4 regions of the Marinomonas sp. ef1 genome follow, and region 2 is predicted to be linked to each of the others. Evidence: predicted binding sites of a transcription regulator. Region 2 holds the regulator's gene; each other region holds the start of a gene.
The links. The regulator FNR, encoded in region 2, switches genes on or off when oxygen is low (the NO sensors DNR and NnrR bind a similar motif). The targets are predictions, from matches to a motif close to TTGATNTANATCAA.
Positions count from the first base shown of each region.

Region 1: CCS02_RS00945 (YdcH family protein) is a predicted target of FNR. The motif match lies at 1,258-1,271, and genes of this name have one in related genera.
Region 3: trhP (prephenate-dependent tRNA uridine(34) hydroxylase TrhP) is a predicted target of FNR. The motif match lies at 1,027-1,040, and genes of this name have one in related genera.
Region 4: CCS02_RS20690 (cytochrome ubiquinol oxidase subunit I) is a predicted target of FNR. The motif match lies at 3,416-3,429, and genes of this name have one in related genera.

Region 1 is NZ_NHTT01000001.1:203,060-208,755, forward strand. It holds gene CCS02_RS00940 (TonB-dependent siderophore receptor) at 1-722, opposite strand, end outside; gene CCS02_RS00945 (YdcH family protein) at 937-1,197, opposite strand; gene CCS02_RS00950 (DUF748 domain-containing protein) at 1,530-4,781, opposite strand; gene CCS02_RS00955 (YbaN family protein) at 4,826-5,299, opposite strand; gene rnt (ribonuclease T) at 5,371-5,696, opposite strand, start outside.
Region 2 is NZ_NHTT01000002.1:448,504-454,199, reverse strand. It holds gene CCS02_RS04540 (alpha/beta family hydrolase) at 1-736, opposite strand, end outside; gene hemN (oxygen-independent coproporphyrinogen III oxidase) at 779-2,149, shown strand; gene fnr (fumarate/nitrate reduction transcriptional regulator Fnr) at 2,171-2,932, shown strand; gene CCS02_RS04525 (adenine phosphoribosyltransferase) at 2,957-3,499, shown strand; gene CCS02_RS04520 (YfaZ family outer membrane protein) at 3,570-4,133, opposite strand; gene ttcA (tRNA 2-thiocytidine(32) synthetase TtcA) at 4,144-4,983, opposite strand; gene CCS02_RS04510 (SprT family zinc-dependent metalloprotease) at 5,103-5,582, opposite strand; gene CCS02_RS04505 (RecQ family ATP-dependent DNA helicase) at 5,618-5,696, opposite strand, start outside.
Region 3 is NZ_NHTT01000001.1:196,891-202,586, reverse strand. It holds gene CCS02_RS00940 (TonB-dependent siderophore receptor) at 1-938, shown strand, start outside; gene trhP (prephenate-dependent tRNA uridine(34) hydroxylase TrhP) at 1,136-2,548, shown strand; gene CCS02_RS00930 (YfhL family 4Fe-4S dicluster ferredoxin) at 2,559-2,816, shown strand; gene trxC (thioredoxin TrxC) at 2,841-3,287, opposite strand; gene CCS02_RS00920 (hypothetical protein) at 3,438-4,127, opposite strand; gene CCS02_RS00915 (AzlD domain-containing protein) at 4,360-4,701, opposite strand; gene CCS02_RS00910 (AzlC family ABC transporter permease) at 4,704-5,426, opposite strand; gene CCS02_RS00905 (helix-turn-helix domain-containing protein) at 5,423-5,696, opposite strand, start outside.
Region 4 is NZ_NHTT01000022.1:23,422-29,117, forward strand. It holds gene CCS02_RS20680 (sigma-54-dependent transcriptional regulator) at 3-1,367, opposite strand; gene CCS02_RS20685 (sensor histidine kinase) at 1,354-3,270, opposite strand; gene CCS02_RS20690 (cytochrome ubiquinol oxidase subunit I) at 3,623-5,077, shown strand; gene cydB (cytochrome d ubiquinol oxidase subunit II) at 5,077-5,696, shown strand, end outside.

The DNA of each region.
Region 1 (5,696 bases), on a different contig from region 2:
ATAATTCGGTTTTCTTCTTCGACATTATTACGATAGGAATCTTGACCGTCGGAGTAAATACCAAGACGGTAGCGTTGCGATGCGTCTTCATTGGCTGGGCCAGAGGATTCGATGCTACCACTTAAAAAATCTTTATTGCCAGCGCTGACTTTTAGAGTGTTTTTCTGTTCATACGCCGGCTTTTTAGTCACATAGTTAATGACGCCACCAGGTTCGCCTGCGCCATAGGCTGCACCAGATGGACCTTTAAGGACTTGTATTTGTTCTATGGTAAACAGCTGAGGAATTGAAAAGTCACCAAAAGGGTCGCCTTTCAGACCGTCATAGAGTACTTCGTCTTGGCTAAAGCCTCTTAAGGTCACAGTGGAAACGTTATTTTGCGACATACCTGAAATGGATCGATAAAGATCGGTGATCTGTCGTGCAGCCTGGTCTTCAATCAAAGCCTCAGTAACCACTTGAACAGACTGTGGTGTTTTATCAATGGGAGTTGATGTTCGAGTGGCAAGTGCAGCTTCATCTTCTTTGTAATAAGACAGAGCACGGCCTTGTACCTGAAGTGTTTGAAGTTCTATGTTGGATCCATCCTTAATTTTGTTATCTCCATCATTGAGATAACTGTCTTGTGTGATGTTGTTTGCAGCATTTTCGGCAAAAATCACAGTAGAAAAAACAAGCGCACCACAGGCTTGCATCATCATTAAGGTGGTTCTTAACGTCATAGGAAAACCAAGTTGAATTGAATGAGTTGCGTATAATAGTGTTTATGATATTCATTTTCAAATAGGAGTTGATTTACAAAAGATTCAAAATGCAGAGTTAATCGCTATTAACGTTAATACTATATTAGGGAGAGAGATAAGGTAGAAGGTGAATTATTAAAAAACAGAGGGAAGGCAGAGCGGCTTTGCATACAAAAGCCGCTCTGCTTGAAGACTAGGCTTTTTCAGCAGCGAGTTTTGACGCTTTAATGTAGCCTTGTATGGTGTCTTTTAGTTGAAGGCGTTGTTTCTTTAACTTTTCTTCTTCAATCGTAGTAGCCGGGATAATTTCCTGCTCCATTTTTTCCACTTCTTTTGTTAAGTGGTTATATTCATCATAGAGCTTTTTAAAATGTGCATCATCCATTTTTAGCTGGTGGATGTCTTCTTTGTATTCAGGAAATTCGTTTACTAAATTATGGTCTTCAATCGGCATAATTGCCTCCTATACTTGCTAGCTTTCGTTTAAGACTAACCTAGTTAGGTTAGTCTTCTCTTGATGTTGGTCAGGTTTTATTCACTCTTTAAAAAATTAACTAATAAAGAATGTAACCAATTACTTTGCTAAATAGGGATTTCAAACGCTGCTTATACAGTTATGGCCCGTTTATTTCAGTTTTCAATGGAGAGTGTTAAGTCTAGATGACGTTGCACTATATCGTGGGTTTCTTTGCGTCTTTTTGACATTAAAAAGCCGCGATAGAGGTTTCTATCGCGGCTAACTTGGTAAATTTTATTGGTATTAAAGAGCTTCTAAAGATAGGTGACTTAAAAATTCAGTTCTATCCTTGGTTTGCTGCTTTTAGATAGATCCACTTCGGGTGAGCAAAGAAAAACTCGTGAAGACGAAATACCTTCTTTCACCAAATAGTCTTTCAAATGATCGGCACGTTTTTGTGCTAGATTGCTTGCAGTTTCCTTCGTGTCGTTATCGATAGATACTGGTGGTTTTTCAAGGCCTAGATCGAGATAACTCGCAACGCCGCAGGCTTTTAGCTGGCTGTCTTTTTTGTCTTTCATTAAGGCAACAAGTTGCTTTAAAAAGGCATCTTGCGAATCGTTTAACTTGTCATCTTCAGCTTCAAAAATTAAAGGTTCAACACGGATCTTGAGTAGTTGATCACCGGCGAATTGAGCAATGCTAATAACATTGGCGTATGGGACAAAAGTTTGCATCAAGTAGGTGCTTGATGCGCTAAATAGCGCTTTACGCACAGGTAAGAGCAAGAAGTCCTGCCAGCCGAATTCAGGTTTTTCAATATCGCCCGATAGAGGAATATCTAAATCAATATTGTTGTCGCTGTCTTTTAAAACGCTCACGGCGATATTAAGCGGAACAGCACCAGCCTTGATAACGGAGCTGCTTTCTTTGCGTCCGCCAAGGTCGAATTCTCTTAATACAATATGGGAGTTGCCACTCAACACTCCGCTATCTGCGTTGAGTTTTAAGTCTAGATCCAGTTGTCCAGAGTCTATTTGGTAGCCTAAAACATTAGCAATATAGGAGGAATAGGGTGGCAATTCGGCTTCACGAATAACCAAGTCACTTTTTAAGGTGAGTTTATCAGCCAGAGGCCAAATAGTTATGTCACTCTGTAGAGTGGCGTATTTACCATTGCGCGCTTTTAGCGCCAATACTGTGGCTTGGTCTTTTTTCTGCGTATTTAGATTGCGCAATGATAGAGTGTCGATGTCTAAAGAACGTTGCAATGTAGGAGAAATACTCTTGTCTTGCACATAAATACTGGATGCTCCAGTTGTATCGTAGGCATCCAAAATAACGTAATAAGGTGCTTTAAATGCAGGATTTTGTTCTGCATCCTGAGTGTTGCTAACGGCATTTTTAGCGTCTTTTTCTCTTGGAACGTTTGGATTCTTTAGTACAGGCTCAGGCGTATTTTGCTGTTCAACATCGACAAAAACGAGGTTTTGTATACGCTTTTGAGCATCCAATATTAGGCTTACTTTGGCTGAATCCGTAGTGATCTGTTTGATTTTAGCGCCATCTTGAGTAGCTTCAATTTTTTCTACTTTGATACTGCCGATATGGCTTAACGGTGGAAGTGTTTGTTTGTTACCTGCATCCGCAACCAATTCGGAAACCGTTAAATCCATGACGCTTAATTGGGCTAATGAGGCGTCAAAGTCTTTATCTTGCTGAGTAAACGAAAGGCCACTAATGTCGGCATTCTTCCAAGAGGCAATGCGCTTTTTATTCGTCAACATGCTATCCAGTGATTCACTGGTAAAGTTGAGGTTAGTGCCTTTTATTGCTGGAGACTGTTGATTAGTTTGCTTTACATCTAATTGGTCTGCAGTCAGTTTGGCGGCACCTAATGAGAATTGTTTCTCGTCACTTTGTGTCCCTTTCAAGCCTTTAATATCGATAGACAATTGGCTATTTTGAGCTGAAAGTGTGTCGCCATTTTTTTGCAGAGAAAGCGTATTTGATAAATTGAACGTGGCGTAGTCGGCCGTATTTCCGGCTTGTTGTACGGATAGACCATGACTTTGTATTTCCGCAAGTAAAGAGGCGGTAAGAGCTTGATCGTTATCCATAGTAAGAGCGATATCGTTTAATGCAATGTGCAGTTGCTGGTTTTGTACAGCAAGGCTTTCTGATGATAGGGAAAGCTCATTCATGTCCAGTATTGTTGAGGCAGCATTTGCGGTCAGCCCCGACTGTTTATCCTGTTTGACATCGAAAGGCGTGTTAAACGTCAGATTATCAAATTGTACGTTTTGCTCAGCTTGAGCAAAGCTGGATTTTCCTAACTGTAAATCAAGGTTTCCGCTGGCTGCTAATCCAAGCTCATTCTGCTTAATATCAAATGGGGTGTTTAGTGTAAGCATATCAAGCTGGGCTTTTTGCTCTGCCTGAGTAAAGAGCGGCTGCTCTAACTGCACATCTAGTTTTCCACTTGCTGCTAATCCCTGTTTATCACGTTTAACATCGAACGGCGTGTTTAGGGTTAGCTTATCAAACTGTGCGGCTATATCCGCCTGTGCAAAGAATGACTGCGTAGACTGCAGGTTAATAGTTCCAGTCGCGGCCAATTGGTCAGCGGAAACAAAGCGGGCATTGGCTTTTGATATCGATAGTGACGTAGATTTGGTGGAAACTTTGTCTTGTTCGCCTAATGGTAAATTTAGGTTATCAACTTGAGTGTTTAAAGTTAGGTTTTTAACATCAAAAACAGGTGCGCCATTCACTTGCTGTTGTGAAAATTGAAAGCTTCCAGCGAGATCCAATTGGCCTTTACCTTCGTTGTAAGGTGAAGGTAAAAAGTGGCGAAAGCTCTCTATCAGCAAACGCGTATTTTTAATGTTGACGTCTGCGCTCGCTTGTACTGGTGAATAATCAAACTGGCTTTCTAAGGACAGCGTGGTTTCATTGACTAGAGCAGATAAAGCAACCTCGCCTTTCCATGATAGTTCTTGGCCGGATAGATCTTTTATAGATAGATTAGTTAAGACGAATTTATCTAATTCGGCAGGGACGTTTAAGTCTGGTTGACGAGATAGGTTAACTTGGCTGTCAGTGAATGAAAATGAAGGCAGTTTTATTGTCCAAGGCGCACTTGGGTTTTCTGCGGTTTCTTCTGTTGCTTCTGGTTCTTGTTGATCTTCAGGTGTGATGAATTGAGAAGTATTAATACCTGCAATAATCCAGTCTTTCTCGTGCTGGGCAACTACTAAGTTTAAACCTTCAATTTTGGCTTCTGAGATATGAACTGTTTTAGTTAAAAGCGGCCATATTTCGACTTCAAAAATAGCGCGTTTAAGAGTGAGAGTATCTTGGTTTTTGTCATTGATGACGATATTTTTCAAATCAACTTTAGGGGGGAAGAAGTCAATAGACAGCTTGCCAACGGTAACATTTTCGTCTTGCTCTTGAAAATAAGCTATCAAATAGTGCTCTGCTATAAATGGAGCAGCTAGCCACATTGCGCTAGTGAGACCAGTCAGAGCCGCAAATGGATAAAAGACAAAGTGTCGAAAATGTCGGCGTGTCATCATAAAGTGCCTTTCTGCTTTCTCAATAGTAAATAAGTGAATATGGATTAGCTGGTTCTGTCTTTGTCTTCGGTGCTTTTTAATGCTTTTTCTGTTTCTGTTTCTGTTTCTGTTTCTGTTTCTGTTTCTGTTGTGTTTTCTGTGATTAGTGGGCTTTCAGAACGAATAGGCATGCGTAATAAATAGGTGCTTACACAGAGCCCTATGGTGATTAATCCTATGGTTGCCCATAAGCGAGAAACAATAAAGATCGAAATCGCCATACCTGCCCACATAAAAATGATGGCGCGGTTTCTTGCTTTACGAGGAATGCCATCTGAGGATTGCCAGTCGCGTACAATCGGGCCAAAGAATTTGTGTTCCATGAGCCAAGTATGGAATCGTACAGAGGAGCGAGAAAAACACCAAGCAGCGAGTAATACCAGCGGCGTAGTAGGAAGCAAGGGGAGAAAAATACCAATAATGCCAGTGATCAGAGAGAACCACCCCAGCATCAGATATAAGATTCGCTTTCCTTGCATAGTAATGTCCGCTTAATAGGTAAAAAAAGAAAAGTGGGCTTTAATAACTCAAGCCCATTCTCATTATGACGTTATTTTCCTGAATGGAAAATAGCCGCCATACTATCTTCGGCTTCATTTTCAACCAAAGGCCAGCCGCCTAAACGTTTTAAACGGTTAACCATTTCACAAAATAGTTCTGCAGTTTTTTCAGTATCATATTTCGCAGAATGTGCTTCTGAGTTACTAAACGGAATAGAAGCAGCTTCACACGCTTTCGCTAATACGGTTTGCCCAAACACTAATCCAGCGAGACTTGCAGTATCGAAGCTAGAAAATGGGTGAAATGGGTTACGTTTAATGTCGGCTCGTTCAATCGCGGCATTCAAAAAACCGTGGTCAAAAGCTGCATTATGAC
Region 2 (5,696 bases):
CTTCGGTTTCGATATTCTTCTCTAGCCAGTTTTTCGTGTGAATAGCTATTTCTAAAACAGTGTCTTCTATACTTTTATTGTATTTTTTTAGCGTTTTAAAGTCATGGTCCGCACCTTCTATCCAAAGAATATTCACATTGTCAGGTAATATTTGCTTACTAACCCAATCGTACGAACCTAATTGATCTCTTGTGCCTTGAATAATCAAACATGGTGCTTTGAGTTCAGCAAGAAACGATAATCTATTTTTTTCGGGCTTTCCGGCTGGGTAGAAAGGAAAACCGAAACATACTACAGCTTTCACCATGGGTAGATGTGTTAGTTGTGTAGCTACTCGACCTCCCATGGATTTTCCAGCAACAATACAGCTATTCTCATCCACAATATGCTCAGCAAATTCAGGAACAAGGGTGTTAAATCTAGGTGGTGGCCTTTTCTTTCCTAAACGCTCTTGCTCTTGCATATATGAAAAAGTTACTGGTATCGTAGCTTGCTGTCTTTGCTCGGATATTGCGTCACAAAGTTGCTTTAAAAAGGTGTGATTGTGACCAGCACCAGCACCGTGGGCGAGGTATAAAGGGAGAGAATTCATGTTCATAATTTTCAAAAAAACGCTATTAGACCAGATTAGATCGATGGTTAGAACCTTGCTAGATGCATTATTACCAACAACATAGAGAAAGGTTTTAGTTGCAGTATGAAAATCCTTGATCTGGGTCAGCAAATAGCTTTTCACTAAAGTGTAAACTCCTATTAGAAATTTTAATAGGAACACATCATGATTTGGGATTCTTCACTTATCGCTAAGTACGATCTATCTGGGCCTCGTTATACATCTTACCCAACGGCACCGCAATTTGACTCAAGTATTAGTAAAATTGCGCTTATTGATAAGATGTTAACGCCTTCCGAAGCGCCTCTTAGTTTGTATTTTCATATTCCGTTTTGCGCTCACCTTTGTTACTACTGCGCCTGTAATAAGATTGTGACTAAGCAGTACGATAAAGGCGCCGAATACGTTGAACTACTCGGCGAAGAAATGAGATTACGCAGCCTTATGCTTGATCACTCAAGAGAAGTTACGCAGTTACATTTTGGTGGTGGCACCCCTACTTTTTTGACCGAAGAATTAATTGAGGTGCTATTTGATAATATTCAGCAACACTTCAATTTAATTAATGACGGAACGCAAGATTACAGCATTGAAATAGATCCTAGAGAAATAAGTCGATCTAAGCTGAAGTTATTAACTGAAAAGGGAATTAACCGAATTAGTATTGGTGTGCAAGACTTTGACATCAAGGTACAAGAGGCCATCCATCGTGTTCAACCCGTTAAAATGGTTGCAGATCTTGTAAAAGATGCTCGCGAATTAGACATTAAGTCAATTAATTTTGATCTTATTTATGGCTTGCCATATCAATCTATAGAAGGCTTTAGAGAGACTTTGGCGCAAGTGATTGAATTATCACCAGAGCGAATTTCGCTGTTCAATTACGCTCATTTACCTGATCGATTCCGTGCTCAAAGGCGGATTTCAGATGATAGTTTGCCCGTATCAAGTATGAAACTTGATTTGTTGAAAATGAGTATTGAGTATTTGATAGCTGCTGGTTATGAATATATCGGCATGGACCATTTTGCAAAATCAACTGATAGCTTGGCGATAGCTCAAAAACAAGGCAAGCTACAGCGTAACTTTCAGGGCTATACAACACATGCTGGCACAGATTTGGTCGCATTTGGCGTTTCTGCTATTAGTGATTTAAATGGTGTTTATATCCAGAACCATACTGACTTATCAATTTATAGGAGTAGTATTGAGAAAGGTCAATTAGCTATAGCTAAAGGGTATATTAGTGATCTAGATGACAGAATTCGACATCAAGTTATAATGACGCTAATTTCTCAATTTGAGTTGAACACTGCCATTATTGAGCAAAAATATAATATTCGCTTCTTCGAGTACTTTTTTGAAGAGATGGAAAATCTAACTCCCATGACTAAAGATGGTATGTTAGATATTGATCGTAGTGGAATGCAGACCACTATTAAAGTTACAGAGCGCGGTAGATTATTAATTCGCTGTATTTGTATGGTTTTTGATAAATATCTCAACGGCGCCATAAAATACTCTAAAGTTATATAGATCGAGATCAGGGAGATTCACATGTCATTGACACACACACAGTCACGATTCAACAGTACGCTTACTTCGCAATGCCAGAACTGTAGCTTAAGCGCCCTTTGCCTTCCAATAGCATTAGCTGATGAAGATATTAATAAATTAGATCAAATAATAGAGCGTAAGAAACCACTAAAAAAGGGCGAGTTTTTGTTTCGCCAAGGTGAAGCGTTTGATTCAGTTTATGCTGTACGCTCTGGCACTTTAAAAACATTCAATATTACGTCCGTCGGCGAAGAGCAAATTACAGGCTTTTATTGCCCCAGTGAATTAGTCGGTTTAAGCGGGATTGATTCAAACGTCTACCCTGTTTCTGCAAAGGCACTGGAAACAACAACAGTGTGCGAGATTCCATTTAGTCATCTTGAAGAGCTGTCTTCTCATATCCCTTCTTTGAAGCATCAGATATTTAAGGTGATGAGCCGTAAAATATCCGACGACCAACAGATGATGGTATTGTTAGGGAAAAAGAATGCTGATGAGAAAGTTGCTTCTTTCCTTTTGAATCTATCTAATCGATTCAAAAAGCGTGGTTATTCAGCGAGCTCTTTTCGTTTATCTATGTCGCGTGGTGAAATTGGTAACTACCTTGGATTGGCCGTTGAAACTGTTAGTCGTGTCATCACTCGTTTTCAAAAAAATGAGTTAATACATGTTGATGGCAAGGAAATAGAAATAATCGACTTCCCTGAAATGCAAAAACTCGTTGGGGTTGCTAGTGATTGTGGTAAAATCGCCCGCATTTGATTGATATGATGAGGCCCAACAGGCATGCTTTACGACGATTTTTACGTTAAATCCCTAATACAAACAATAGAAGACTGGCCAAAACAAGGTATAAGCTTTCGAGACATTACTCCCATTTTTAGTGACCCTAAAGGCATGAGAATGGTTGTTGATGCTTATGTGCATCGCTACATTGCAACAGATATCACTCATATTGCCTGCATTGATGCTCGAGGCTTTTTAATTGCTGCTGTTTTAGCCTATGAACTGCAAAAGCCGCTTATCTTAGTGCGTAAAAAGGGCAAGCTTCCAGGAAAAACCATTTCACAAAAATACGCTTTGGAATACGGTGAAGCGGAATTGGAGATCCAAGAAGGCGCAGTGAAAGCAGGCGATGAAGTATTGTTATTTGATGATTTGATAGCGACTGGCGGTACCCTATTTGCCGCAATTAAACTATTGACCAGCCAAGGTGCGAATATAAAAGAAGTGGCAGCTATTATAGATTTGCCCGATCTAGGCGGAAGTCAAAAACTAAGAGACAGTGAAGTACCTGTTTTTAGCCTTTGCGCTTATGATGGTGAATAATGCTCGAATGTTAACAAATAAAAAGGTGGCATAAGCCACCTTTTTATTTTCAAAAAAATATTTACTGTTATTAAAAGTCTACTGTTGCACCAATAGAAAGACCTTTGTCAATTTCTTTACGAGAATCATCTTCATATACAGTTACTGTTTTGCCATATCGAATAAACGCACGTGCATTGCGCATAGTCATGTATTCAGCACGAAATTCATAAGTGTACATATGATCTAAATTGGAGATGGATAATACTTGTGGTGAGTAATACACAGAGCCATAGATACTAACTCGATTCGCTTCTGGTAAGGTGTATCGGTACCAACCACCTAAAGCAAGCGCAACAGATAAGTCGTCCTTCTTGTCTAAATCTGCATCGATAGCATATAGTCTAATACCAATACCTGCTTGAAGCGGTCCACTAGTATCTGAGTCTTCAACAGTGACACCTATATGTGCAGTAGAGGTATTTTTGTCATCATTATGAGTAACGCCGCCATTAACGCCGAACGCTCCCATATTCAAGTTAATATCACCTTTTACTGTATCATTCGTTAGACTAACTCCAGCGGATGATGCATTGACGATAGAAGACCCTAAAATACCGACGGTTAACAATAGAGCTTTATGCGTTAGGTTCATTTCTATTATCCTATAATGAAATAATATTTAATCGGTCAAAGGCCGCGGGCGACTGTTTTAACCCTTTAAAGTCGAATAGTTTTGTGTCTGCCAAATGCGATGGAACGACATTTTGAATAGCAGAAAACATGGTTTCCGTTCTACCAGGAAATTCTTTTTCCCACTTTTGTAACATGTCTTTTACGACTTGTCTTTGTAAATTCTCTTGAGAGCCACAAAGGTTACAAGGGATAATAGGATATTCCTTCATCACAGAGAAGGCTTCAATATCTTCTTCTTTGCAGTAAGCAAGAGGACGGATAACGATATGTTTACCATCATCGCTTAGCAATTTTGGTGGCATAGACTTTAACTTACCACCAAAAAACATATTCAAGAATAATGTTTCAAGAATATCATCTCTGTGATGGCCAAGTGCGATTTTAGTCGCTCCAATTTCCTCAGCAAAACCGTATAAGGAACCACGGCGCAAACGAGAGCATAAGCCACAAGTGGTTTTCCCCTCAGGCACAATTTCTTTTACGATGCTGTAAGTATCGCGTTCTAAAATATGAAAATCCACACCTAGCTCTTCCAGATAAGCAGGTAAGATATGCTCAGGAAAGCCAGGTTGCTTCTGATCTAGATTCACAGCAACAATACTAAAATTTATAGGTGCGCTAGCCTGAAGGTTCCGCAAAATTTCAAGCATAGTGTAAGAGTCTTTGCCTCCAGATAAACACACCATCACTTTGTCACCTTCTTCAATCATATTGAAGTCAGCAATAGCTTGGCCGGTTAATCTGCGAAGGCGTTTTTGGAGCTTGTTCAGCTCTAACTTTTCTTTAGGTCGAGTAGATAAATCCATCATATATACGCTGTAAACAAAACGCGACTATATTACTATAAGCATGAAGCTACCGCATCAAAAATGGATAATATAAGGCAAAAGTGTATAAAAAATCACTTTCTCACTGTTTATATAGGTTATCAGTTATCTTTGCTTATAAATTGTAATGTTGAGCGACAACCTTTGCAGATGTATTCAACACCGCGCTGAGCTCTGGTGTGACGCTGTTTAGTAAATTGATGTTTTTGGCAGGAGCAGTGGTATTCAAAGGCTTGCTTTTGTGGAGGAACATCAAAGGTATGTGTTCGATTTGGTCGGATGCCATATACCTTAAGCATAACAGCTTGCCACTCTTTGCCATGAGGTTTCACCGTGTTACCGTAGATTTGAAATACAATGATATGAGCAACTTCATGTGGAACAACGGTGTTTAAGAATTCAGCCGGGCTTTGTTGATACATGAAATGGTTAAACCTCAGTTCATTTTTTTGCAGATGTGCGGTACCTGCAGCCCTGCCTCTTTGCTTTAAATTACATGACGAGCGTTTAAATTTATTACCAAAAAACGCATCAGCTTTATCAAAGCAATGATCGGCTTTTTCAATAATGATGCTCAACACATCTTCGTCGTAGTTTAAGCTCGTCTGTCGAGAGGTTAAGGGCATAATGTAGCTTTCTCTTTTAAATCTACCTCATGAATGATTTTAATGAGCGACTCAGCAAAATCAGCCACT
Region 3 (5,696 bases), on a different contig from region 2:
CTGAACTTAGCCTAAGCAACCCAGTTTATGGGCAAGACGATACCAGTGCCTACGATATGGTTCCCCAAACAAATGAAAGTACCACGACAGATCAAATTGGCTTATACATTCAAGACCAATGGAAAGTTACCGATCAACTAGATTTACTCGCTGGCGCTCGTATTGATCGGATTGAAGAAAAATACGATGGCTACAAGATAAAAACAGGGACTACAAAAGCAAACTACAAGGACACAGGCTACTCTACTCGCTTAGGTGCGACCTATCGAATCAATGACAACTGGAAACCTTACACTTCTTTCTCGACAGGTTTCGTACCTCAAGGCGCTGTAGACCAACAAAAATCGGCAGATGGCAGTTTGTTTGATCCAGAAAAAAGTCAACAAATCGAAGTGGGGATACGCAGCTACTGGCTCAACAATAAGCTCAATGTCAACCTTGCTGCATACCACATCAATCGTGAAAATATTCTACAAGACGACCCTGGCGATGATAATTACTTAGTATCTATTGGTAAAATACGTAGCCAAGGTATGGAACTGGATGTACTAGCAGATATCACATCTCGCTGGGTTGCCAATGTCAGTTATGCTTACAACGATGTGAAGGTGAAAGAAGCTGCAGATGGCGTATATTTTGCTAACACGCCTTATCATCAACTTGGCCTTTGGAGTCGCTACGACTTCCCGAGCATAGATTCCTCTATTGCTTTTGGCGCAGATTACGTTAGCCAACAAAAGAACCGAGATGATCAAACAGTTAAACCCTATACGGTTTATGATATGTCTTGGCAAACTCGATATGAAGATTGGAAGTTCCAGCTAAACATCAAAAACTTATTCGACAAAGAATATGCTGTTAGTGGCTTTACCAAAAACATAGGATCATTCGTCGGTGAACGTCGTCGTGTTTACATCTCAGCCGCGTACGACTTTTAACTGAGTAAAGACGCAATAACAGGGTCAGATTCCTTTAGCTTATTAAGGGAATCTGGCACCTTTAACTTTTCTCTGTAATTGATGAAATTTGACCTAGATCAAACAGACCTTATTTAAGCCACCAATCCCGCCATCATCACTTGAGTTCAATTAACACACAGGTAAACTCCGCGCGTTTTGATCGATCGGTGAGCCTTATGTCTCAAGAAAAAATGTCACAGCAAGAAAGCTTTAAGCCTGAAGTATTTAGACCAGAGCTATTATCTCCAGCAGGTTCGTTAAAAAACCTTCGTTATGCATTCGCTTACGGCGCAGATGCTGTTTACGCAGGACAACCACGTTACTCGTTAAGAGTGCGCAATAACGAGTTTGATTTGGAAAAACTTGGCATTGGCATTAATGAAGCACACGAGCTGGGCAAAAAGCTCTATGTGGTGAGCAATATTGCACCTCACAATGCAAAATTAAAAACCTACTTGCAAGACTTAGCACCGGTTATTGACCTCAAACCAGACGCGCTCATCATGTCTGATCCAGGCCTAATCATGATGGTGCGAGAAGCTTTTCCTGATCAACCAATTCATCTCTCGGTACAAGCCAATGCAGTCAACTGGGCAACAGTCAAATTCTGGCAACAACAAGGTATTTCCCGCGTTATTTTATCGCGTGAACTATCGTTAGATGAAATTGAAGAAATTCGCTTAAAAGTCCCAGATATGGAGTTGGAAGTCTTTGTTCATGGCGCGTTGTGTATGGCCTACTCTGGTCGCTGCCTGCTATCGGGCTACATGAACAAACGCGACCCAAACCAAGGTGCTTGCACCAATGCGTGTCGCTGGGAATACAATGCCCACGAAGCGACACAAGATGACGTTGGCCAGATCATCGCCAGCAGTGGCGCTTCATTGCAAGCTCAAGCGTCTGCCGTACAAATTCAAGAGCCAAGTGATCAGCTCTTTTTACTGCAGGAACGCGGTCGTCCAGACGAATACATGCCAGCGTTTGAAGACGAGCATGGCACCTACATAATGAACTCAAAAGACTTACGCGCCATTCAACACGTAGAACGTCTGGTCAAAATGGGCGTGCATTCATTAAAAATCGAAGGCCGTACCAAGTCGTTTTACTATTGCGCCAGAACTGCACAAATATACCGCCAAGCCATTAACGACGCTGTCGCTGGCAAAAGCTTCGATAAAGGCCTCATTAGCAGCTTGGAAAACCTTGCCAACCGAGGTTACACCGATGGCTTTTTACAACGTCACCGTCATGTGGATTTGCAGAACTATGAAACGGGTAACTCCATTAGTGAGCAACAGCAGTTTGTCGGCGAAGTCATAGCAACCAACGCCGATTCACTCACCATCGAAGTGAAAAATCGCTTCAGTGTTGGCGACTCCTTGGAACTAATGACACCCAAAGGCAATGTCACCTTTCAATTAAGCGAACTAAACGACAAACAAGGTCACCCTATCGACGTCGCCAAAGGCAGTGGTCATGTGGTTTATATTCCTTGTCCTCAAGGTATCGAGGCGTCTATGGGTATCTTATTAAGAAATCTAGCGGAAGGACAAACCACCCGCCAACCTCATGCAAGCGTAACCGTGTAAAGGTTACAGCATGGCATTATTAATCAACGATCGATGCATAAACTGCGACATGTGCGAACCAGAATGTCCGAACGAAGCCATCACCATGGGCGCGAAGATTTATGTCATCGATCCAGATAAATGCACAGAATGTGTTGGTCACTACGACCAACCCACCTGCGTCGCCGTCTGCCCGATCGACTGTGTAAAACCCGACCCTGACAGACGTGAAACCGAAGAAGCGTTATACGAGAAGTTTGTTGAGATGTACTTTGATACCAGCGTTTAACGTCCTGCCAATATCCAAAACATCTTAAGCCGCTGGCAAGTTCTGAGCTAACCATTGCTGAAATTGCGCTTTCGGTAACGCACCGGATAAACGAGCCACTTCTTTGCCATGATGAAATATCATTAGAGTCGGAATGGAACGAATATTATAGCCACCCGCTGTCGTTTGGTTCTGCTCAGTATCTAGCTTCAAGAAACAAGCTTTGGTCGACATCTCACTCGCCACTTGTTCGAAAATAGGTGCGAATTGCTGACACGGTCCACACCATGATGCCCAAAAATCGACAATCACAGGCAGATCATTGTCTGTGATGTAACGTCTGAAATTTTGATCATTGCCTTTGACAGGGCTGGTAGAAAGCACAGGATTCTTACACTTGCCACAAAGAGGCTTATTGCCCAGCTTGTCTTTCGGTACGCGATTCTTGGTACTGCAACTTTGACAAACAATTTGAATAGGTGAATTGGTCATTTTGAGCCTCGTGATTAAGTGCTTTCATTCATAAACAGAACGGGATTAAATCGAAATACTGCATGTTTGCCAACCTCGAAAACGAAAAAAGCGAATCATTTGATCCGCTTTTTGTTGGCTTAGTAGCCTGATTAAACTCACACCACTAAGCTATTCTTCCACATCCGCATGAGATTCGGCTTCAAAGCCTTCCACCTGCTCGAAGTTCTCCATCCAGAAATAGGAACTCACCAGGCTAAACTTGCGGGTTGTGCCTTCGTCTGCAATTTGCTTAAGCTGCCAAACAAGACCCGGCGCTTCAGGGAAATGTGTGCCTTTGATTTGATCTTCGTATAAACGATTGATTAACGCATCATCGCCTTGTCCGCTAGCCAATAACCGCACAATTGAAGAATGTAATGACTCATCAAAAATCGCCATGTCTTCAACACGTTCAGCGGCAACCGTAATGACAAGCTCAACACCTGTTGGCTTTGCAAATATCCCATTAAAAGCTTCGCGCAGTAAGGCATAAGCACTAAAGAAACGCTCATGAAATAAGCAATCTGGATACTCTTCCCACGAACGATCATCAATCATATCGTGGCTAATTTGATCTATTTTCCCTTTAGATAACTCAGGGAATAAATGAGTCAGCACTGCCTTTGCGGCATCCGCAGGCTCAAGATCATTTAGTGACATCATGCACATTTCTCTGAGCTCTGCCGCGTCCATTTTATCCACATCGTCATCAAAATCCATAATGCTCATTAGGGCACGATAATCCTCATGGGACCACGCATTTTGAATGTTGCTGATTTTATGGAAAGAATCAATTTGAACGGTAAACTTAGCTTGCATCTCGCACTCCTTTGAACGCCAATATCCCAGGAAATAACGCTGGTAGGCTTTAACTAACCAATGTCGATCTTAATAAATGTACAGATCGAGTAACCAATGTACCTTGAGTGGAGACAACAAGCTATCCATAGGAGGAAATGTTTTAGAGGGGTTTTGTGGCAAATGAAAAAACTTAGCTTTTCATCTACCACAAATTGACTTGTCTATTTATTGTCTTAACAATCTATTCTTTTCATATAGGTAAAATTAGCGTCACCATTCCAAATGCCACGACCCCAAATAAAATAGGCAAGCCCATAGATCGTGTGCGCGTCCACACTCCAAAGGTAACCAGTATCCCAACACCAGTCGCTAGCCATGACAAAGCATCAGAGTGAGTAGGCACTAAAGAAGTACCAAACATTGCAGCGATCATGGTGGGTCCCAATATAGTTAACCAAGTCGGCATTGATCCTATGCCGTCCTCCGTTTGTCTCTTCGCCAAGCTTCGTTTCATCCAAATATACGGCAAGAGGCGAAGCAAATACGTGCCAATGGCAATGCTAACAAGTGCCAACCACATAGATGTATCCATACTCATTGTCCTCCCAAAATACGTTGATTCTTTAACGAATAAAACAGCACTGCACCGCTCATCGCAGCTAATGGAATAGCGACATTCGGGTAACCTAACATTTTCAAAATTACAGCGGCAACAGCTGACAAAGCAATGGTCAGGGTCCATAGACGATTATTGCAACGTGGAACGATTAAAACGAAAAACAGCGCTGGTAGTGCAAATGGCAAAATATCGTTGATTAATGGCCAACGTTGCGTCAATTCGTCACCGGCAATGGCACCCAGTGCGGTACCAGCAACCCAACTCAGCCAAGCCAACACCGCCGCGCCAGTGTACCAGCCTATCCGCGCCTGATCTGGAAGCTGAGGCAAACGAGCATGAGCAAGCGCAAAGATCTGATCCGTTAAACCATGCATGAGTGGAAGCCACTTTTTATCATGATTTAGGTAGGGTGAAAGATTTGGCCCATAAACAATGTGCCGTGCATTAATTAACAACGTCATGATGACCACCAGCCATAGAGGTGCGCCAGAAGCGGCCATGGCAACAAAGAGAAACTGTGATGCGCCAGCATAAATAAAGGCAGAGATAAGAATAGTCTCTAACACGCTAAAGCCCGACTGAACGGAAATCAGACCAAAAGAAATGGCCACCGGAATATAACCGCCAAGTAACGGAATTGCGTCTTTTACACCCTGCTTCCAAGGTGTTCCGGCAAGAGTTTGGGTTGACGTACTCATGATTGAACCTCCTGTTTAGCGTAAGTTATGACCATCATTAAAGTCGCCCATGAATCGTCAGTTTGATAACTGTGCGGAACATCTGCAGCGAAAGTGTGGGCCTTGCCAATTTCCAAATGGCGTAAGTCATTACTTTCACCCGCCAGCAATTGCCCACTTATAAGGGTTATAGCTTCTGTCGTACCAGCAATATGCGGCTCTGATTGCTTAATAGTGTTCGGCGCGCAAGACATCCAATACACATCGACGCGCGGATTCCCCTCGCCCTGA
Region 4 (5,696 bases), on a different contig from region 2:
CCTCACAAGCCATATCTCTCAATTTTTTTAATCAGCCCTTGCCGAGAAATACCCAGTTGCTTGGCGGCTTGGGTGCGGTTGCCTTGGCTTTTTTCTAAGGCTTGGTTAATTAATCGAATTTCAAGGTCTCGAACTTGTTCATCTAATGAGGCGTCGCTCGTTAGTAAGCTTGCCATGGTTTGACGAACAGGTTCGCCACTTGGGTATAACAGCTGGATATCTTCCATGGTGATTCGGCCTTGTGGACAAATAGATGCGACGCTTTCTAGGGCGTTTTTCAATTCACGCACGTTACCCGGCCATGACTGATCTCGGAACCATTGCACAGCTTCCGGACTGAGTTGTAATTGTTTAGCTTGCTGACTTTGCAAACGCTGTAGAAATGACTGTAGCAATACGGGGACGTCTTCTAGCCGTTCAGCAAGGGATTGCGTTTCAATGTTCACGCCCTTAATTCGATAATACAAATCTTCTCGGAAGCTACCTTCTCGGACTTTTTCAAGTAAGTCGGCGTTGGTCGCGGAAATCACACGGATGTCGATGTATTTCTGCTCTCGGCCACCGACAGGGAAGAAGGTGCCCTCTTGCAGCACTCGCAGCAGTTTCACCTGCATAGCCAACGGCATTTCGCCGATTTCATCCAAGAACAAGGTGCCGCCATCGGCTAAACTTAATAGACCAACTTTGTCTTTTTCCGCCCCAGTAAAAGCGCCTTTCACGTAACCAAACAACTCGCTTTCCAATAAATCCGCAGGAATAGCGCCGCAATGCACAGAAACAAACGGCTTGGCAGCGCGATGACTCAAGTCGTGCAAGGTGCGAGAAATGACTTCTTTACCGGTTCCCGATGGGCCAGTAACCAAGACCCGAACATCCGTCGGTGCGATTCGTTCCACCAGCGCCCTGACCTTTTGCGAACTCATCGAATGACCGATATACGCAGACGCACCTTGGGAGGAATTACTAACTTGTTTTAGCTGAGTGAGCTCTCGCTCTAAGGTGGTTTTGGTGATTGCTCGACGCACCACAACCGCTAACATATCTGGGTCAATCGGCTTAGCAATAAAATCCCATGCGCCAAGTTCAATGGCTTTAAGTGCCAAATCCCGATCCGCATGACCAGTAATAATAATCACCGGACGACCAGCAAAATCGTCCATAGCATCCAAGGTTACTTGCGGGTCAAAATGCGGCGGCATGGACAAGTCTAATAACACCAAATCCGCATCAAACGACGCCAACGCTTTTCGCGCTTCGTCTAGGCTACCTGCTGTTTTGACATGGTAATCTTGATTCGCTAACCAGCGGCTAGCCAATTCACGAAAAGCTGGTTCGTCGTCAACCAGTAATATTTTATTTTGTGTCATGAAATTCTCTATTTGAAATCGCAGCGCCAGAAAAGTGGCGAGGTAAAATAAGCTCGAAGGTCACTGGCCAAGCCGAATCAGACAGATGTCTAATCTTTCCGTCATGAGCATCGACAATACGACGCACAATCGCTAAACCAAGACCACTGCCGCCTGCTCGCTTAGTCACAAAGGGTTGAAACAAAGCCTCACCTTGCAGACTTGAGTCGATTGCTGGCCCGTTGTTATGCACTTGGATGACTATCTGTTGATCTTGTTCTTTGGCTTCAATGGATAACTTTCCATCTGGCATATTGCGCAAAAAAGATACGGCGTTATCGATCAGATTAATAAACACCTGTTGTAATCGTTGTGGGTCTGCATCCAGTTCTATCGTTTCATCGATATCAAGCTCAAACGCCACTCCTTCTAGCTGAGCTTGCGCCAGAATACTCGCTATTAAAGATCGTAACGGCGTGGCGACAACTTGCAACGTCAAGCCACCGGAATAGACCAACATATCGCTCACCAAACGATCCGCACGTTTTAGCTGAGTCTGAATATGCTGACGCGTCTCGGCTGGTGCATCATAGGCGGCCATAGAAATAATGTTCAGAGGATTACGCAACTCGTGAGCCATGGCCGCAGACAAACTGCCCAGCTCAACCAAATGCTGTTCGTCCATGCGTTTTCGTTCCGCTACCGCCAAGGCCAACGACCTTTCAAGCAAACCACAGCTGGTCGAAAACAAGGAAGCAAACACTTCCGCTGTTAAACGCATACCAGGACTGGCATCTTCCCAACCGATCAAAACAAAGTGCCAATCAGAATCTGATCGCGATACTCGAATTGCCAAAGCGTCATTCTGTTCCTTAACGGGATAAGCAGAACTTTTTAGTTGTATTGCCACGCTATGTCTAATTTGTAGCGAAAGTAAGCGTTCACCAATAGCAATCAGTTGCGGCCAATCTTGCGCTTCTTTTAATTGCGTTGACCAGGTATCCAACACAGCTTCATTCAAGGAGGCTCCGGGATAAATAAGACGTGACACCAAGCGACTCAGAGGCTGATAAATGACAGCTGCGACGACCAAGATAAACAAGGAATACAACCAAAGCTGCCAACTGGGAACATTTGCTAACGCCTGTAAACCTATGCGTCCAGACACAACGCTTATCACTGCGATGACACAGAGAATCACCAGCATCATGGCAACCCAAAGCAAGGCACGATTGGCGAACGCATTCACCGATAAAATCTGATAGCGCACCACCGCGTAGACCAACAACAGCAAATAAGTTGGCAGCAGTAACATAGGGTACGGAAACCAACTTATGCCAAAGGAGGGAAATACAAAACTGGTCGCCAACAACAAGCCCCAAGCTCCAACACCAAACATGGCGAGAATGGAGCGTTTCTTGTTACCAGAATGTCGATACCAACCAAATAACAGCACGCCATGAGCCAGCATGCCGATCAACACTGTATAGGCGAGGTTCCATGTCCCCGCCTCGGTAAAGATAAAAAATGAACGCGTGTCGAGCGTACTGATAGCATCGCCCGCACCAATCCACCAGCTCTGTAAAACCACCGCAAAACTGGTCAGATAAAACCAAGGTACCGCTTGATATAAGCGTTCTAGCATCGGCTCTTTAACCGAGCCAGAGTTCACAAAACGAATCGCAAAGTGTAAGAAGAAGGTCGGCATAAACGGGTTAGCAAGAATGATATGAATACCAATTTGCTCGTAGCCTTGGAACAAAACCACATGCCCGAAGCACCAAATCGCCATCATGATGGCGAAACCTGCCAAGGCTTGCAGATCACTTTGCTTTCTCGCTCGCCACAATAACCAAACAGCTACCAATACGCCGCACACGCTCGTCACCAGCATGGCAACTTCAAACATCAATGAAAGCGTCAAAATCGTAAACCTCGTTTACACCTAAAAGTGAGAAAATCGTAAACCTTTTTTACACCTCAAGCAAAGATATATTTTTTCCCTTTAAAATCAAATACATAAATCCCATTAATAGTTGGCCTGTCCTTTGCTCTACTAAAAGCAATCTTTGATCCATATCAAACTATTATCAACTTATAGGACAAGCATCATGAATACTGGCTTTTTAATGACCGAAATCATCGCGCTTTTTAGCATTGTAGGCTTAGCGCTACTACCTCTGGCTTTGCAGCAAATGCGTACGCTAAGAGTTAAGAGAAACTCCTAACCTTATCTATATATCTCTTAACGCTTATTGATTCCCAAGGGAGCCATTATGGACCTCGACGTCGCCATCTTATCTCGCATACAGTTTGCTTTTACTGTGAGCTTTCACATTATTTTCCCCAGCATCACCATTGGTTTGGCGACGCTGATTGCCATTTGGGAAGGCTTATGGCTTAAAACCCACAACCCTTACTATTTGCAGCTAGCCAAGTTTTGGATCAAACCCTTTGCGATTACATTCGGCATGGGCGTGGTTTCTGGCATCGTCTTGTCCTATGAATTTGGTACCAACTTCTCCAAATTCTCGGAGATTACCGGCGCGGTGCTTGGGCCATTGATGGCCTACGAAGTACTGACCGCTTTCTTTATGGAAGCCGGTTTTCTTGGCGTCATGCTGTTCGGTTGGCAACGTGTTGGTCGCAAGCTGCATTTCTTCGCGACGCTCACCGTTATGATAGGTACTTGGATTTCAGCGTTTTGGATCATTGTGGCGAACTCTTGGATGCAAACACCAACAGGCTACAAGATCATCAATGGCAAGTTTGAAGTCGAAAGCTGGATGGAAGTGATCTTCAATCCATCTATGCCATATCGCCTTACTCACATGGTAGTTGCGTCATTAATTACCGCGACTTTCGTGGTCGCTGGTATTAGTGCTTATTACTTATTGAAAAAGAAAAACATTCCTTTTGCGAAAAAAGGCTTGTCCATGTGCATGTGGTTTGCCTTGGTACTAACACCACTACAAGCCTGGATTGGTGATATGCATGGTTTGAACGTAAGAGAACATCAGCCAACTAAATTGGCGGCGATGGAAGGCATTTGGCCAGCGGAAGAAGAAAACGTTCCGTTATTGTTATTCGCTATGCCGAATATGCAAACCGAGTCGAACGATTATGAAGTCGGTATTCCAAACCTAGGTAGCTTGATCCTGACTCACTCTTGGGATGGCGCTGTGCAAGGCTTAAAAGCCGTACCACCAGAAGACAGACCGAATGTACCGTTAGTGTTTTGGTCTTTCCGTGTCATGGTGGGTATTGGATTTGGCATGATGGGTATCGCGGCACTAGCGCTCTTGTTACGCCGTAAAGGCCGCCTATATGAAAACAAAGCCTTCCTGTCTCTCGTAACATTATTTACACCTATGGGTGTCATTGCAGTACTGGCAGGTTGGTATGTGGTCGAAATCGGTCGTCAGCCTTGGATTGTCTACAACCTTGTTAGAACATCCGAGATTGTATCGCCACTTCCTCCAGAACGTGTGCTGTTTACCTTAACCATGTTTGTCATCATTTACAGTCTGCTGATCGGTGTTTATCTCTACTTCATGCGTAAGCTGATTAAGAAAGGACCGCCATCAATGGAAACACTAGAGCAGCAACTTATTGGTATGAAAGCGCCGGGCTATGCATTGGCTTGGGTGAAGTCGCTGAAAACGAAAGAACAGCATTCGACAGATTTGAAAACAAAAGATCAATCAACAATAGAACAAGGAGATAAATGATGGATTTGGCTCTTTTCTACTTCCTTGTCTTAGGCTTTGCCATTTTTATGTACGTGTTACTCGATGGCTTCGACCTAGGGATTGGCATTCTCTACCCTTGGTTTAACCAAGAAGGCGAGCGCGACCATTTAATGCGTTCTATTTCACACGTTTGGGATGGCAACGAAACCTGGTTGGTCTTTGGTGGTGTGGTGTTGTTTGCGGCGTTTCCAGCCGCTTATGCTGGTATTACCTCAACCTTTTATCTGCCTATCATGCTGATGCTGTTTGCTTTGATCTTTCGTGGCGTGGCGTTCGAGTATCGCTTTAAGTCCGATACCTCTCGACCTTATTGGGATTTCGCTTTTAGCGCAGGCTCTGCTATCGCGGCGTTTTGCCAAGGCATGTTGCTAGGCTCAATCGTTCAAGGCGTTCCAGTCGGTGTCGACAGCTTATCCAGCCTACATTGGCTAACGCCTTTTTCTATATTAACTGGCTTTGCCGTAATGGCTGGTTATGCTCTATTAGCCGCTTGTTATTTGTTTATGAAAAGTCGTGGCCGCATTCAAGATCACGCAGCTAAGTTAGGCAAACGCCTCTTGCTGATCACCATTTTAGCCATGGTAATAGTGAGCTTGTG